DNA from 4 places in the Isoptericola haloaureus genome. Region 4 is predicted to be linked to each of the others. Evidence: riboswitches for the same ligand, from Rfam matches in the RefSeq annotation. Region 4 holds a riboswitch; each other region holds the start of a gene.
What was found. Region 4 has a riboswitch for S-adenosylmethionine ahead of V5O49_RS02530 (methylenetetrahydrofolate reductase). Riboswitches for the same ligand answer to the same signal wherever they lie in the genome.

Region 1 (3,186 bases), on a different contig from region 4:
GTTGAGGAGCAGCTCAACCTCCGCCTCGGCCGCTCGACAACTCATTGAGCCGAATGCCAGCCAGTTCTTCCGCAACGGACGAGGTCCACACCTCGGGTCTTCTTCGATTGTGCCCTGCTGCCGTCAACGACCCTCGCGACCAGTTCGTGTTGACGAGGTTGCATGCCGTGGCGGCACGCGCCATCGTCGCCGGTCAGTTGATGCGCACAGCCCGCACGACGTCCCGCTCGGTCAGTTCATGCACTGTCGCTTGCAGGGACCGATGGGGCGGGATCGTGGCGAGGTCGAAGATCGCCTCCCACGACGCTTCGATCTCAGCGCGCAGGTCGAGCGGCCAGAGAGCGAGCGCCACGCGGTCGAAGCAACGAGTGCGCTCGTCCCACGCGTCCCACTCGACGTCGAACCGACGTCCCCACTCGGCATCGGTCTCACCGGGAAGCGGAGCGATGTTGATGCACCGGTTGAGTACCTGGTGCCAGTCGATGTAGTCCGACAACAGCACCCGGTCGCGTGCGACCCGGAGGGTCAGCAGAACGGAGCCCGGAACTTGGCGAGCGTGTTCGACGACGGCGGTACGCGGTGTTCGAGCCCAGGCCCAGAGCATGCCGTTTCCGGTGGTCGGAAGTCGGTGGCGCATCTGCTCGGCCATCCAGCCGTAGGCCTCGCTGAAGTCCGGATCCCCCAGCATCGGGTCGCCGCACAGGACACCGTCACGGGCTAGCACCTGGTACGCCTCGCGGGATTGCAGGGTCACCAGCGTCAGCATTCCGCTGGTCAGGTCTGGCGTCCTGAGCCGGGGGACGGTGACGACCCGGGCCAACCGGTGCGGCAGTCGTTCGTAAGGGCGCAGAGACGCCACCGATGTGCGATGAACGCCCGACACGGTCACCGTGCCGACCTGTCAGGCAAGGTCCGGGCGTGGACGCGGAAGCGGCGGAGATTCATCACGGCCGACGGTACGGGCTGCCGCCGACGCTCATCGTCGAAGGTCATCGGATCCAGCCCATGTCGGCGGCATGCGATACGTTCTGTCCAGGTCAAGAGCGGCCAGCGACACGCCCTCCGCGTGCTGGTCCGGCAACCGCGTGACCTCGCGCACGGTGCCTCGGAGGGAGACCGGCCCGACGGTGACCGTCGTCGGGAAGTGCGAAGGGAGTACTTGTGGTCCAGGACAAGGTTCTGCTCGAGAGCGGTCGGGTGGAGCGACGCCCCGATACCCAGACCGTCCAAGCTCTGGCGACCCGCGGCGCCAGCGCGATCACCGTCGGACAACTGTGCACGGCATGCCTGGTGGGCGACTGGCCGATGTCGATGTTCCGGCAGGCCCAGACCTTGTGCGACACGTGCACGGCCTTGGACCGCGAGGTCGCCAGAAGGTCCGGCTTGGCGGAGGGAACCCGCGCCGGACGCTTCCCCGGACAGTCGGCGAGAATCGGTGGTCTGAACGACCAGCACGATCCAGACTGGGAGCCCATCCGGCAGGCGCACGACTACCGGCGGGGAGAGTTGGCAGGGGTCTTCCTGCGCGCTCGTTCGCTCGGCGTCGTCCAGCTCGAGGAGCGGCACCTCGGCCAGGCGCCGATCGAGGTCATCCCGATCGACGTCCTGCGCCGTCACGACCTGATCCCGGCGGACATGCCCGGCCGAGTCCGCAGGTTCGCCGACTGGTTGCAGGCACTCGACCCGGAGGGATACCGACGGCGGTCTGCCACCCTGTCCGACGTAGACACCCTCAGCAATGTGCTGATCGCCCACGAGCGAAAGCGGCAGCGCGCCCGGTCCCGCGCCGAACTCGACCGAGCCGTCCGGGACGCCGCACGCCTCTCGCGTGCGCTGGCCAACTCCGCAGTGGGGGTGATCGGGTCTTGGCGCTGCGGCGGGTAGGCACCGATGTCGGTGTCTCGTCTCGATATGGACTCGAGGACCCGAGTCAGCCCTCGCGGCCGGCGCTGGTGTCGATCAGGGCGTAGGCGGTTGGGCCGGCGATAGGGGCGACGAGGACCGGTGTCGACTCCCCGATGTGCCAGACACCAACGCCCTGCGGCAGCGACGCGAGCAGGTCGGCCTCGGCCTGGGTGGGGCGCACGATCTCGTCGAGCAGCGCCATCGAGGCCGCGGACTGCTTGTAGAGGATCTTGATCGCCGACTTGGTGATGATGCCCTTGACCTGGTTGCGGTGCGCCGAGCCGGCCTCGCCAAACTGGGTGATGTCGGCGAGCTCGTGGAAGATCAGCCAGTTGGAGCACCGCCACTGGCTCGTCATACGCAGCCGCTCGTCCATCGCGCGGGCCTGGGCGCGGTTGCGGAGCTCGTCCCAGCCTTCCTCAGACACCACGCACCGCCAGCGGCCGTCACCCGAGCGCAGGGTCGCGTCGATCCACGCCGAGGTCGCGGCCTGGGCAATCGCCCGCAATTCCGGCGCGGCGCCGACGATGGCGGACGTGTCGACGACGGTGATCGGCGCCACCGGGTCGAGAGCCACGGTGGAGTCGCCGTCGAACATACCGGCCAACGGCCCGCGGACGAGGCGGCCAAGCACCAGACGTAGCGCCGTGGGCGCCTCGGCTCCGGCGTCGCCGAGTTCGTCGCGCAGGGTCGACGGCGGCCGCTCGAGCCAATCGACGACGGCCGCGACGGTCGCCACCACGTCGCCAGAGTCGATGGCTTCGACGACGCGGTCCAGGACGGTGCGCTCGAACTCGTCGAGCACCCGGCCTGGTCGCAGGGTCGTGCAGATCGACTCCAGGGCGAGCGATCGCCTGGAGCCGACGAGCCCACGCCACGTGGCCGGGTCGACGTCGGGCGGGCGGGTGCCTTCGTCGAGCGGGTTGATGACGTTGCCGCTGCCCGGTCCGACGGCGACGACCTGCCCGCTGAGCGCCCGAGCCAGCGGCACCCATTCGCCCTTGGGGTCGGAGGAGACGATGACCTGGCGGCCCCATCCGATCTCGCGCAGCATCGCGGTCTTGACGCAGAAGGACTCCTTGACTTCCTACGCGAGCTCCTCGAACTCGCGCGCGACACCGTCGCGGCCGAGAAGGCCGTCAACGAGGTGCCCCGCGAAGAGCAGGGCAAGGCCGCACTCACCGAACTCTTCAGCGCCCTCAAGACCGACGGCACCCCGGTCATCGTCGAGAACATCGTCAACCGCATCGACGAGGTCCTCCGCGGCGTCCGATTCGAAGG
Region 2 (3,186 bases), on a different contig from region 4:
CGGTCCGGGTGAGTCGATCTCGGCGGTCGAGAGGTGAGGAGGTCGGGTCAGGCGTCCTCGGGCAGGCAGCCGAACGCCTCGTCGCCGCCGGGACCCGCGGTGGCGAGCAGGCCGGCCAGCCCCGACCCCTCGGGGACGGGACGCGGGTCGTCGACGACGATCCACAGGCCGTCGACGACGTCGTAGCGGGCCTGCGGGCCGTCGGCCACGAGGGCGGCGACGGCGGCGACGAGCCGCTCCACCTCCTCGCCGGCGGTGCCGACGCCGACCGAGGAGCGCACCGCTCCCGCGCCGTAGCCGAGGCGGGACAGCAGCGGGTGGGCGCAGAACCGGCCGTCGCGCACGCCGATGCCGTGCTCGGCCGAGAGGTAGGCGGCGACCTGGCCGGGCTCGTACCCGGCGACCGTGAAGGTCACGACACCGACGGTGTCAGGGGCGTCGGACCACAGCCGCACGACCTCGACCCCGGCGATGCTCTCCAGCCCGTCGACGAGCCGGGCCCGCAGCGCGTTCTCGTGGGCGCGCAGCGCGTCGGCGTCGAGGGCGGCCAGCGACTCGCACGCGGCGGCGAGCGCCACCGCGCCCAGCACGTTGGGCGACCCGGCCTCGTGGCGGGCGGGCCCGTCGTGCCAGTCGGTCCGCTCCACCCGCACGCTGCGCACGGCCCCGCCGCCGGCGAGGTAGGGCGTGCCGGTGTCGAGCCAGTCGCGGCGGCCGACGAGCACGCCGGCGCCGAACGGTGCGTAGGTCTTGTGCCCGGAGAAGGCGAGGTAGTCGACACCGGTCTCGGCCAGGGAGAAGCGGCGGTGCGGCACGAGCTGGGCGCCGTCGAGCAGCACCCGCGCGCCGGCCGCGTGGGCGGTGGCGACGACGTCGGCCACGGGCAGCGTCTCCCCGGTCACGTTGGAGGCACCGGTGACCGCGAGCAGGGCGTACCCGCGGCCCGCGGCGAGGCCGGCGGCGAGCTCGTCGCGGATCGCCGCCACGGTCTCGGCGACGGTGTCCCGCCCGGTGACGACGGTGGCGTCGGCAGAGCGCTGCCAGGGCAGGAAGTTCGCATGGTGCTCGACGTCGAGGACGAGCACCCGGCCGGGCGTGCCGTCGTCGGACGCGGGCACGCACCCGGCGAGCAGGTTGAGCGCGTCGGTCGTGTTGCGCACGAGCAGCGTGACGTCGTCGTCCCGCGCGCCGACGAACTCGCCGATCACGCGCCGGGACTGCTCGTACAGGGTGGTGGACACCTGGGAGAGGTATCCGGCACCGCGGTGCACGGAGGCGTAGAGCGGCAGCGTCTGCGTGATGCGGTCGGCGACGTCCTGCAGCGCCGGGGCGGACGCGGCGACGTCGAGGTTGGCGTAGGGCACCCGGCGGCCGTCCACCAGCGGTGCGGGGGTGTCGTGCCCGACGACGGGCAGCACCGGGGCCAGGTCGCCCACGGTGGGGGTCCCCGGACAGGCGGGGGTCTCGGCGATCGCGGTCATGGCGTCCTCCCTCTGCGTTCCGGGGAGCTGCCTCCCCGCGCTTGCCCGACGCCGGTCGGCGTCGTGCCTGGTCGTCACCCGGGGCACCCCGCCGCGAGGGGAGGGTTGCCGGCCAGCGAGCCGGGGCTTGGCGCTGGCGCTCTTGACCTGCCGTCAGGTTCACCGATCGGGGATTCCGTGTCAACCAATGGGCGAGCCTTCTCAGGATCTGGGACGCGGGGGTCCGCCGGGGCCTACCAGACGGCCGGACCCTCGCGGTCGAAGAACCCGCCGGTCGGCCCGTCGGCGCCGATGGACGCGAGGCGCACGATCACCTCCGCACCCTCCTCGACGGTCTGCTCCCCGCGGTGCTCGGTGAGGTCGGTGGGCGTCGCCCCGGGGTCGACGGCGTTGAACCGGATGTCGGGGAACGCCGCCGCGTACTGCGACGTGACCATGACGAGCGCGGTCTTCGAGGCGTTGTAGTCCAGGAGCGGGAACGCGGACTCCGGACGTCCGGGGTCCCGCGTCGCCGCCAGCGAGCCCATGCCGCTGCTCACGTTGACGACCACCGGGGCCTCGCTGCACCGCAGCAGCGGCAGGAAGGCTCCGGTGACACGCACGGGGCCGAACACGTTCGTGTCGAACGTGTGCAGCATGTCGTCGCCGGTCACCTCGTCGATGCGGCCGAGCTTGGCGGCGCCGCGCACCCCGGCGTTGTTCACCAGGACGTCGAGGCGCCCCTCCTCCGCACGGACGTGCTCGGCGGCGGCCCGGACGGAGTCGTCGTCGGTGACGTCGAGCCGGACGAAACGCGCACCGGTCTCGTGCGCGGCGTCCGTCCCGCGCCCGACGTCCCGGGCGGCGAGGTAGACGGTGTGGCCGTCGCGGAGGAGGCTGCGGGTGGTCTCGAGCCCGAGACCCTTGTTGGCTCCGGTGACGAGGGCGATGGACATGGTGGCTCCCGATGGTCGTGGTGAGGTCGTGCCGTCGGGTCCAGCCTCCGGCCGGCGAGGCCGCACAGGCAGTACCTCGCCGAGCCGGTGGACAGCGGGTACCAGGCTGCGGGACGCCAGGGTGCGCATACTGGAGCGGTGAGCCGGCAGACGGAGCTGGGGCGTTCGCTGCACGCCTGGCGGGACCGGACGGATCCTGCCGCCGCGGGTGTGCCCGCCGTCGGTGTGCGTCGGGCGCCAGGGCTGCGCCGTGAGGAGCTGGCCCGGCTTGCCGGCCTGTCCGTGGACTACGTGGTCCGGCTCGAGCAGGGTCGGGCCACGTCCCCCTCGACCCGGGTGCTGTCGGCGCTGGCCCGGGCGCTGCGCCTGACGACCGCCGAACGCGACCACCTCTACCTTCTGGCGGGCCATCAGCCACCTGGTCCGGGCCACGTGTCGGACCAGGTCCCGCCGGGCGTGCGCCGACTGGTCGACCAGCTGCACGCGGCACCGCTGAGCGTGTACGACGCCGCCTGGAACCTGGTGCTGTGGAACCCGTTGTGGGCCGCGCTCCTCGGGGAGGCCGTCGGAGGGCCGGGCCGCGAGCGCAACCTCGCCTGGAGGCACTTCGTCGGGCTGCCGTCACGGGTCCGGCGACACCCGGAACAGGACGACGCGACGGCCGCGGCACTGGTCTCCGACCTGCGCGCCGCCATGGTCCGCTACCCCGCCGACGGCGCCCTGCGTTCGATGGTCGACGACCTGCGCCGCGACCGCCGCCGGTTCGCGCA
Region 3 (3,186 bases), on a different contig from region 4:
CAGGAGACCGGCAGCTCGTGGAAGAGGCCGACGTAGGCGGGCTGGTCGCGGCGGGGCCAGGTCGCGGTGATCCGCTGGAAGTAGCGGCCGAGGCCCCGCGAGTAGCACAGCAGCGCCACCCGCTCCCCCGCCCGGGTCCGCCGTCGGGCCTGCTCCAGCGCCAGGTAGGTCTTGCCCGAGCCGGCGCCGCCGACCACCCGCATCCGCCGCACCTGCGAGAGGGCCCGCAGGATCTGCACCTGGTCACGGGTCATCTGCTCGAGCCGGGTCTCGTGCTCCAGCGCGCGCGTCAGGTGCTCCGACTGGCTGGGGAACCCGCCGGCCACGCAGGCGACGAGTCCGTCCAGCGCGTCCTCGTCCAGCGGGGCGTACCCCTGGCCGTGCCGCTCGATCGCGTGCTTGACGCGTTCCGCCACCCCGCCGGGGCTCTCGAGGTCGTCGCGCCCGATCACCATGTCCCGCGGCAGGTCGAACGAGTCCCACCCGCCCGAGACGTAGCGGTGCGGGAACGCCACGAGGTGCGCGGTGCGCGACGACGACGCCGGCTCGCCCCGCTCGCGCAGCAGCGCCTGCAGCACGTGGCGGGCGCTCTGCACCTGCCGGACCGGCTGGATGCGGTGCCGCGCGTCGCCGCTGCCCTGGTACCAGGACCCGCCGGACCGCTCGATGTACCCGCCCTTGACCTCGATGACGGCGATGCCGACGCCGGGCCAGGCGACGAGGAGGTCGATCTCGTACTCCTGGTCGTACTCCTGCAGGTTCACACCGTGGCAGACCACGACGTCGTCCGGGAGCTCCGCGCGCAGCGCCTCCCAGACCGCTCGCTCGGCTCCGCCGTCGTCCGGGAAGTCGGGCGTCGAGGGGTGCGTGCGGGGCATGCTCCTTTGGTACCTGACGAATCGTTTCAGGTCACGGACGTTCCAAGAGTTGGTGTGACGATTCACCTGATTTCACCCTCCCCGGGTCTTACAGCGAGCACATGTCCCGCTCCCGTCCATCTCCGCCACAATGGCCGCCATGCCGTCCTGCCCTGCCCACCGCCTCGCCCCGGCCCGACGCGCGGCCCGCACCGGTGCCGTCGTCGTCGCGGCGGGCCTCGCCCTCGCAGCCTGCTCCGCCGACGTGGCGCCCGCTCCGGACGCCGCCACGCCGGCTGCCTCCCCCGCGGAGACGTCGCCCGCACCGAGCAGCACGCCGACCGAGCCGTCGGCGGGCCCCAGCCCGTCGCCGTCGGACACCCCGAGCCCGCGGGCCCAGGAGCCCGAGCCGGCCGACACCCCCACCTACCCGTCGTTCGACCCGCACACCGACCGCGCCCTGCAGACCATCGCCGCGATGGAGGCGACTTTCGGCGCGGGCGCCTTCAAGGTCGAGGGCGACGACGACGGCACGCGCTGGAAGCTGGAGCTCACGCAGGGCGACGATCGCCTGAAGGTGAAGGCCGAGGCGGACGACACCGGCATCGCGACGACCGACACGAAGCGCGACGACCTCGGCGACGACGACCGCGAGGCCCTCGGACGCGCGCAGGTCAGCCTGAGCGAGGCGATCGTCCGCGTCGTCGAGTCCTCGGGCGGCGTCCTGGACAAGGCCGAGCTCGAGGAGGACGACGGCCTCGCCTACTGGGAGGTCGAGGTCGACCTCGGGGACGACGACGAGCACTACCGCGTCGACGTCGCCACCGGCACGCTCTCGCGGGACGCGTAGGGGCTGCGCACCGGCGGCCCCGGCGGTCACGCGGCCTCCCCCACCATCGGCGGGCGCGTGAGGTCGCCGTCGCCCTCAAGCCTGGGGACGACGTAGAAGCCGTCGGGCGTCTTCCAGTCGTAGACGACGACCGCGTTGACCTCCCGCAGACTCCCACGCCACGACGCCAGGCGGTGCCGGTCCACCCACCGCAGCCCGCGCCCGGCCTGGTCGCGCACCGCACAGCTCAACATCGCCAGGTGGTACGAGTTCCTGTGCTGCTCGTGGATCTCCCAGGGCAGCCGGGCGAGGACCTGCTCGTCGAGCTCGGGAAACATCTCTGCTCCTTCGTCCGGGGAGCCGGCCGACAGCCACCCGGACGCGCGAACGAGCCCGGAGGCCGTCGGCGACCCCGCTCTTCCCCGCGCCGGTCGGCGCGAGGCCGGTCTTCCTCCTGAGGCACCGTGCGCGAGGAGCGCGGTTGCCGGATCGGCACGCGGAGGACGTGTCGCCGATCACTCGTTGACCTGGGCAGATGTCTACCCGACACCGGAGGCGGGCCGCAACCGCGACGGCCCGCCCCGGACGTCCGGTCTCACTGCAGCGAGACCTCGACACCGCCGGAGAACGCCGAGTCGTGCAGCTCGAGCGTGGCGGGCGTCGCGTCCGTCGGCACGTCGAAGACGACGACGCCGTCCACGGTGTTACCCGGGTTGATCTCGTTGAGGAAGCTGTTCGAGTCGTCGAGGTAGATCGCCGCCTCGGAGTCCGCCGAGTGCGTGCGACCCTCGGTGTCGACGAGCTTCTGGCTGCTGCCGTCGAAGTACTGCGCCTCGTCGCCGATGTTCTCCACCGCCATGTGGACGAGCACGAACTGCCCCTGGGCCTCGGTGTTGAGGTACTCGTTCCCGATCTGCGCCACGCCGTCCTCGAGCTCGGTCACCGTGAACTCGAACTTGCCGTCGCGCGCGGCGTCGCCGAGCCCCGGCAGGTCCGCGGCGTCGGTGGCGGGCTCCTCCGCCTGCTCCTCGGCATCGGCCGCGTCCTGACCGTCCGCGGCCGCGCCGTCGTCGGTCCCGGCGTCCTGACCGGAGTCCTCGGTCGTCGCGGCGTCCTCGGAGGCGACCTCCGCCGTCGTGCCCGCGTCCGCCGGCGCCTCGTCGCCGCCACCGCCGAACGCGGCGCCGACGACGGCGATCCCGACGAGCACGCCGAGGCCGGTGAGGACCTTGTGGCGCGCGAACCAGCTCTTCTGCGGCCCCGGCTCGGGAGCCTGCGGCGCTCCGGACCCGCCCGGAGGAACGGGCTGCTGCGGGACCTGGCCCTGCGGGGCGGGCTGCTGCGGGGTCTGCGGAGACCACGCGGGGTGCTGCTGCTGGTCGGACATGATCGCTCCTTCGTCGAGCCGGTGATCGAACGAGATCGATCCTCGGCTCCGGGTGCCCGACGGCGGATCCCCCGGGCGGCTCGACCCACCGACCCGAACGGGGGAACCTCGGG
Region 4 (3,186 bases):
AGCTCGCGGCGCCGGCCGATCCGCGGGTAGCCGAGGATCGTGCCGTGGGCGAACGGTGTGGTGTCGGTGGGGGTCGGAGAGGTCATGAGCAGTCCTTTCGCGGGCACGTGGGCGGCCTCTGGGGACGACGGCGCACCCCGGCGTCGCGGTGGGCGGCGCGGGGGAGCGGGACGTCGGCTCAGGGGACGGCCGGTGCGGGGGTCGGGATGCTCGGTACCCACGGCCGGCCGGCCAGGTCTCGGACGTCGGGCGCCGCGTCGTCGGGCGTCGTCGTCCGGCCGCCGAGGTGAACACCCTCGAGCAGGTCCAGAGCGGGGCGGTACTTGTTGAACGTGTACACGTGCAGGCCGGGGGCGCCGGCGTCGAGCACGCGCTGGGCGAGCTCGGTGCCGTACGCGGTCCCGTAGGCGTACTGCGCCTCCGGGTCCGGCCGGGCGTCCAGGGCGTCCAGCAGGTGCTGGGGCGCCTGGACGCCGGTGAGCTCCTCGACACGACGGAGCCGGCGCGGCTCGGTCGTGGGCAGCAGCCCGGCGAGGATCGGGATCGTCACGCCGGCCGTGCGGGCCTCGGCGACGAAGTCGGTGTACGAGTCGGCCTCGTAGAAGAACTGGGTGATGGCGAAGGAGGCGCCGGCCTGCTGCTTCTCCAGCAGGCGGTGCACCTCCTGGGTGCGGGTCGTCCCGGCCTGGACGTTGCCGTCGGGGAAGGTGGCCACCGCGATCGTCAACGGGCGGGCGGCGCCGCGCACGGCGGCGGCCGGGTCCGCGGCGCAGCGGCGGGCCTCGACCTCACGCAGCAGGTGCACGAGCTCCACGGCCGAGTGCACGCCGCCGGCCGGGGGGCGCCAGTCGGGCTGGTCCTGCGGCGGGTCGCCGCGCAGCGCGAGGAACGACCGCACGCCGGCCTCGAGGAACTCGTCGACGACCTCCGAGACGTTCTCCCGCGAGGCGCCCACGCAGGTCAGGTGCGCGATCGGCAGCACCGGAGTGCCGGCCAGCAGGCGGGAGACGACGTCGCGGGCGGTGTCGCGGTCGCCGCCGCCGGCGCCGTAGGTCACCGAGACGAAGTCGGGGCGCGCGGCCACGAGCCGGCGTGCCGTCTCCCAGAACCTGGGTGCGGCGTCGGGCCGCCGCGGCGGCATGAGCTCGAAGCTCACCGTCGGGCGGTACGGGTACGTCGGTGCCTCGGCGACCATGCGTCACTCCATCGGGCCTGGTGTTGAGCACCTTCGTCCTCGGGAGGCTTCCGTCGGAGAACGGGTTGCTGCGGCGTCGTCGAGCCAGGACTCTCGGCCGCTCTGGATGGCTTGTCGTCCGACCCTACGGGGCAGTTCACCTCGCGGACAAGCAATGTCGCATGGTGAGACGAATGTGGTGGGGTGGCTGAACGGGGGGAGGCGACTCAGGGGACGAGCACGACCTTGCCGTCGCTCCGGCCGCTCTCGACCAGCGCGTGGGCGCGTGCCGCGTCGTCGAGCCGCAGGACGTCCCCGAGCGTCGTGGTGAGGTCGCCGCGCGCGAGGGCGGCGACGTCCTCCGCCAGGGCGTCGCGGTCGCGCCGGGCGCCGGAGCTGAAGGTGACCCCGAGGTCGGCCGCCGCCGGGTCGGCGATGGTGACGATGCGCTCCGTCCCGCCGCGCAGCGTGATCGAGTCGGGCAGGACGCCCGCGCCGGAGGTGTCCAGGACCGCGTCGACGCCCGACGGCGCCAGGTCGCGCACCCGCTCGACCAGGCCCGGCCCGTAGGTGGTCGCCGTGGCGCCGACCGTCGTGACCCGCTCCTGCTTCGCCGGCGACGCGGTGCCGATCACCGTCGCACCCCGGCGCCGGGCGAGCTGCACGGCGAGCTCGCCCACCGACCCGGAGGCGCCGTGCACGAGCAGGGTGTCGCCGTCGGCCACCCCGAGCGCGCGCAGCGTGCGGCGTGCCGTCTCCGCCGAGACCGGCACGGTGACGGCCCGGGTCGGGTCGAGGCCGTCCGGGACCGGGGCGAAGGTGGAGGTCAGGGCCAGCTCTGCGTACCCGCCGGTGTCGGCGAACCCGACGACGCGGTCACCGGGCTGCACGCCCGTCACGCCGTCGCCGACGGCTTCCACGACGCCCGCGACCTCCAGACCGGGCACGGCGGGGAACTCCGGCAGGGGGACGCCGGGGATCCGGGCGGCGCGGGTCTTGAGGTCCCAGCCGTTGACGGCGGCTGCCTCGACGCGCACACGGACCTGGCCGGCGGTCGGTTCCGGCGCCGGGACGTCGGCGGGGTGCAGGACCTCGGGTCCGCCGAGCTCGGTGAACACGATCGCACGCACGGGTTCCTCCTGGGGGCTGCGGACGGCAGGTCCGTCGAGCGTCTCACGTCGACGCGACGAGTCGCCGACGGACGAGCGGCCAGGGGCGGCGCCGCAGCGCCGACAGGGCCCGTCGGGCCCTGGGCCGTAGGGTGGGGGCCATGGAACGTGAAGAGCGCCTGGCCGTCTTCCTCGACTACGAGAACCTGGCGCTCGGCGCCCGGGAGCACCTGGGTGGGATGCAGTTCGACTTCGGCCCGATCGCGGACGCCCTGGCGGTGCGTGGCCGGGTGGTCACCCGCCGGGCGTACGCCGACTGGTCGTACTTCGACGAGGACCGGCGGATGCTGACCCGCCACCAGGTCGAGCTCATCGAGATGCCGCAGCGCATGGGCGCCTCGCGCAAGAACGCCGCCGACATCAAGATGGTCGTCGACGCGATCGAGATGGCGTTCGAGCGCGACTACATCACCACGTTCGTCATGTGCACCGGCGACTCCGACTTCTCGCCGCTGGTCACCAAGCTGCGCGAGCTCGACAAGAACGTCATCGGCGTCGGGGTCGAGAAGTCCACCTCCCGCCTGCTGCCGGGTGCCTGCGACGAGTTCCTCTTCTACGACCGCCTCGAGGGCGTCGACGTCCCCGACGAGACCGAGCAGACCTCCCGCAAGAAGTCGTCGGGCAAGCGCTCCGGAGGCTCGACGACGCGTGGTGGCGGACGCCGCAGCACGGCGTCGTCCCCGGCCACCGAGACCGCCGAGGCGCCGGCGTCGGCCGCGAAGAGCCGCAGGAAGAAGACCGAGCCGACCCCGGAGCCCGCGCCCGCACCCGCCGTCGAGCCCGAGCCCGCCCCGGCGCCCGAGGTCGACGAGGACGACACCCCCGCCGTCGAGCCGGCGACCA

Region 1: it holds a riboswitch for S-adenosylmethionine, as region 4 does, so the genes downstream of both, V5O49_RS05910 (hypothetical protein) here and V5O49_RS02530 (methylenetetrahydrofolate reductase) in region 4, are expected to answer to the same signal.
Region 2: it holds a riboswitch for S-adenosylmethionine, as region 4 does, so the genes downstream of both, V5O49_RS14035 (aminotransferase class V-fold PLP-dependent enzyme) here and V5O49_RS02530 (methylenetetrahydrofolate reductase) in region 4, are expected to answer to the same signal.
Region 3: it holds a riboswitch for S-adenosylmethionine, as region 4 does, so the genes downstream of both, V5O49_RS15100 (hypothetical protein) here and V5O49_RS02530 (methylenetetrahydrofolate reductase) in region 4, are expected to answer to the same signal.

What each region holds. Positions count from the first base shown of each region.
Region 1 is NZ_JBAGLP010000116.1:90,204-93,389, forward strand. It holds gene V5O49_RS05900 (hypothetical protein) at 1-48, shown strand, start outside; gene V5O49_RS05905 (DUF3841 domain-containing protein) at 194-889, opposite strand; SAM riboswitch class IV at 1,036-1,153, shown strand; gene V5O49_RS05910 (hypothetical protein) at 1,162-1,884, shown strand; gene V5O49_RS05915 (hypothetical protein) at 1,931-2,959, opposite strand; gene V5O49_RS05920 (hypothetical protein) at 3,053-3,186, shown strand, end outside.
Region 2 is NZ_JBAGLP010000118.1:847,050-850,235, forward strand. It holds gene V5O49_RS14035 (aminotransferase class V-fold PLP-dependent enzyme) at 48-1,481, opposite strand; SAM riboswitch class IV at 1,514-1,629, opposite strand; gene V5O49_RS14040 (SDR family NAD(P)-dependent oxidoreductase) at 1,715-2,416, opposite strand; gene V5O49_RS14045 (helix-turn-helix domain-containing protein) at 2,555-3,186, shown strand, end outside.
Region 3 is NZ_JBAGLP010000118.1:1,087,636-1,090,821, forward strand. It holds gene V5O49_RS15090 (nuclease-related domain-containing DEAD/DEAH box helicase) at 1-878, opposite strand, end outside; gene V5O49_RS15095 (PepSY domain-containing protein) at 1,018-1,707, shown strand; gene V5O49_RS15100 (hypothetical protein) at 1,734-2,024, opposite strand; SAM riboswitch class IV at 2,096-2,214, opposite strand; gene V5O49_RS15105 (DUF4352 domain-containing protein) at 2,282-3,073, opposite strand.
Region 4 is NZ_JBAGLP010000105.1:120,425-123,610, reverse strand. It holds gene metE (5-methyltetrahydropteroyltriglutamate--homocysteine S-methyltransferase) at 1-86, opposite strand, end outside; gene V5O49_RS02530 (methylenetetrahydrofolate reductase) at 179-1,195, opposite strand; SAM riboswitch class I at 1,201-1,308, opposite strand; gene V5O49_RS02525 (NADP-dependent oxidoreductase) at 1,402-2,304, opposite strand; gene V5O49_RS02520 (NYN domain-containing protein) at 2,445-3,186, shown strand, end outside.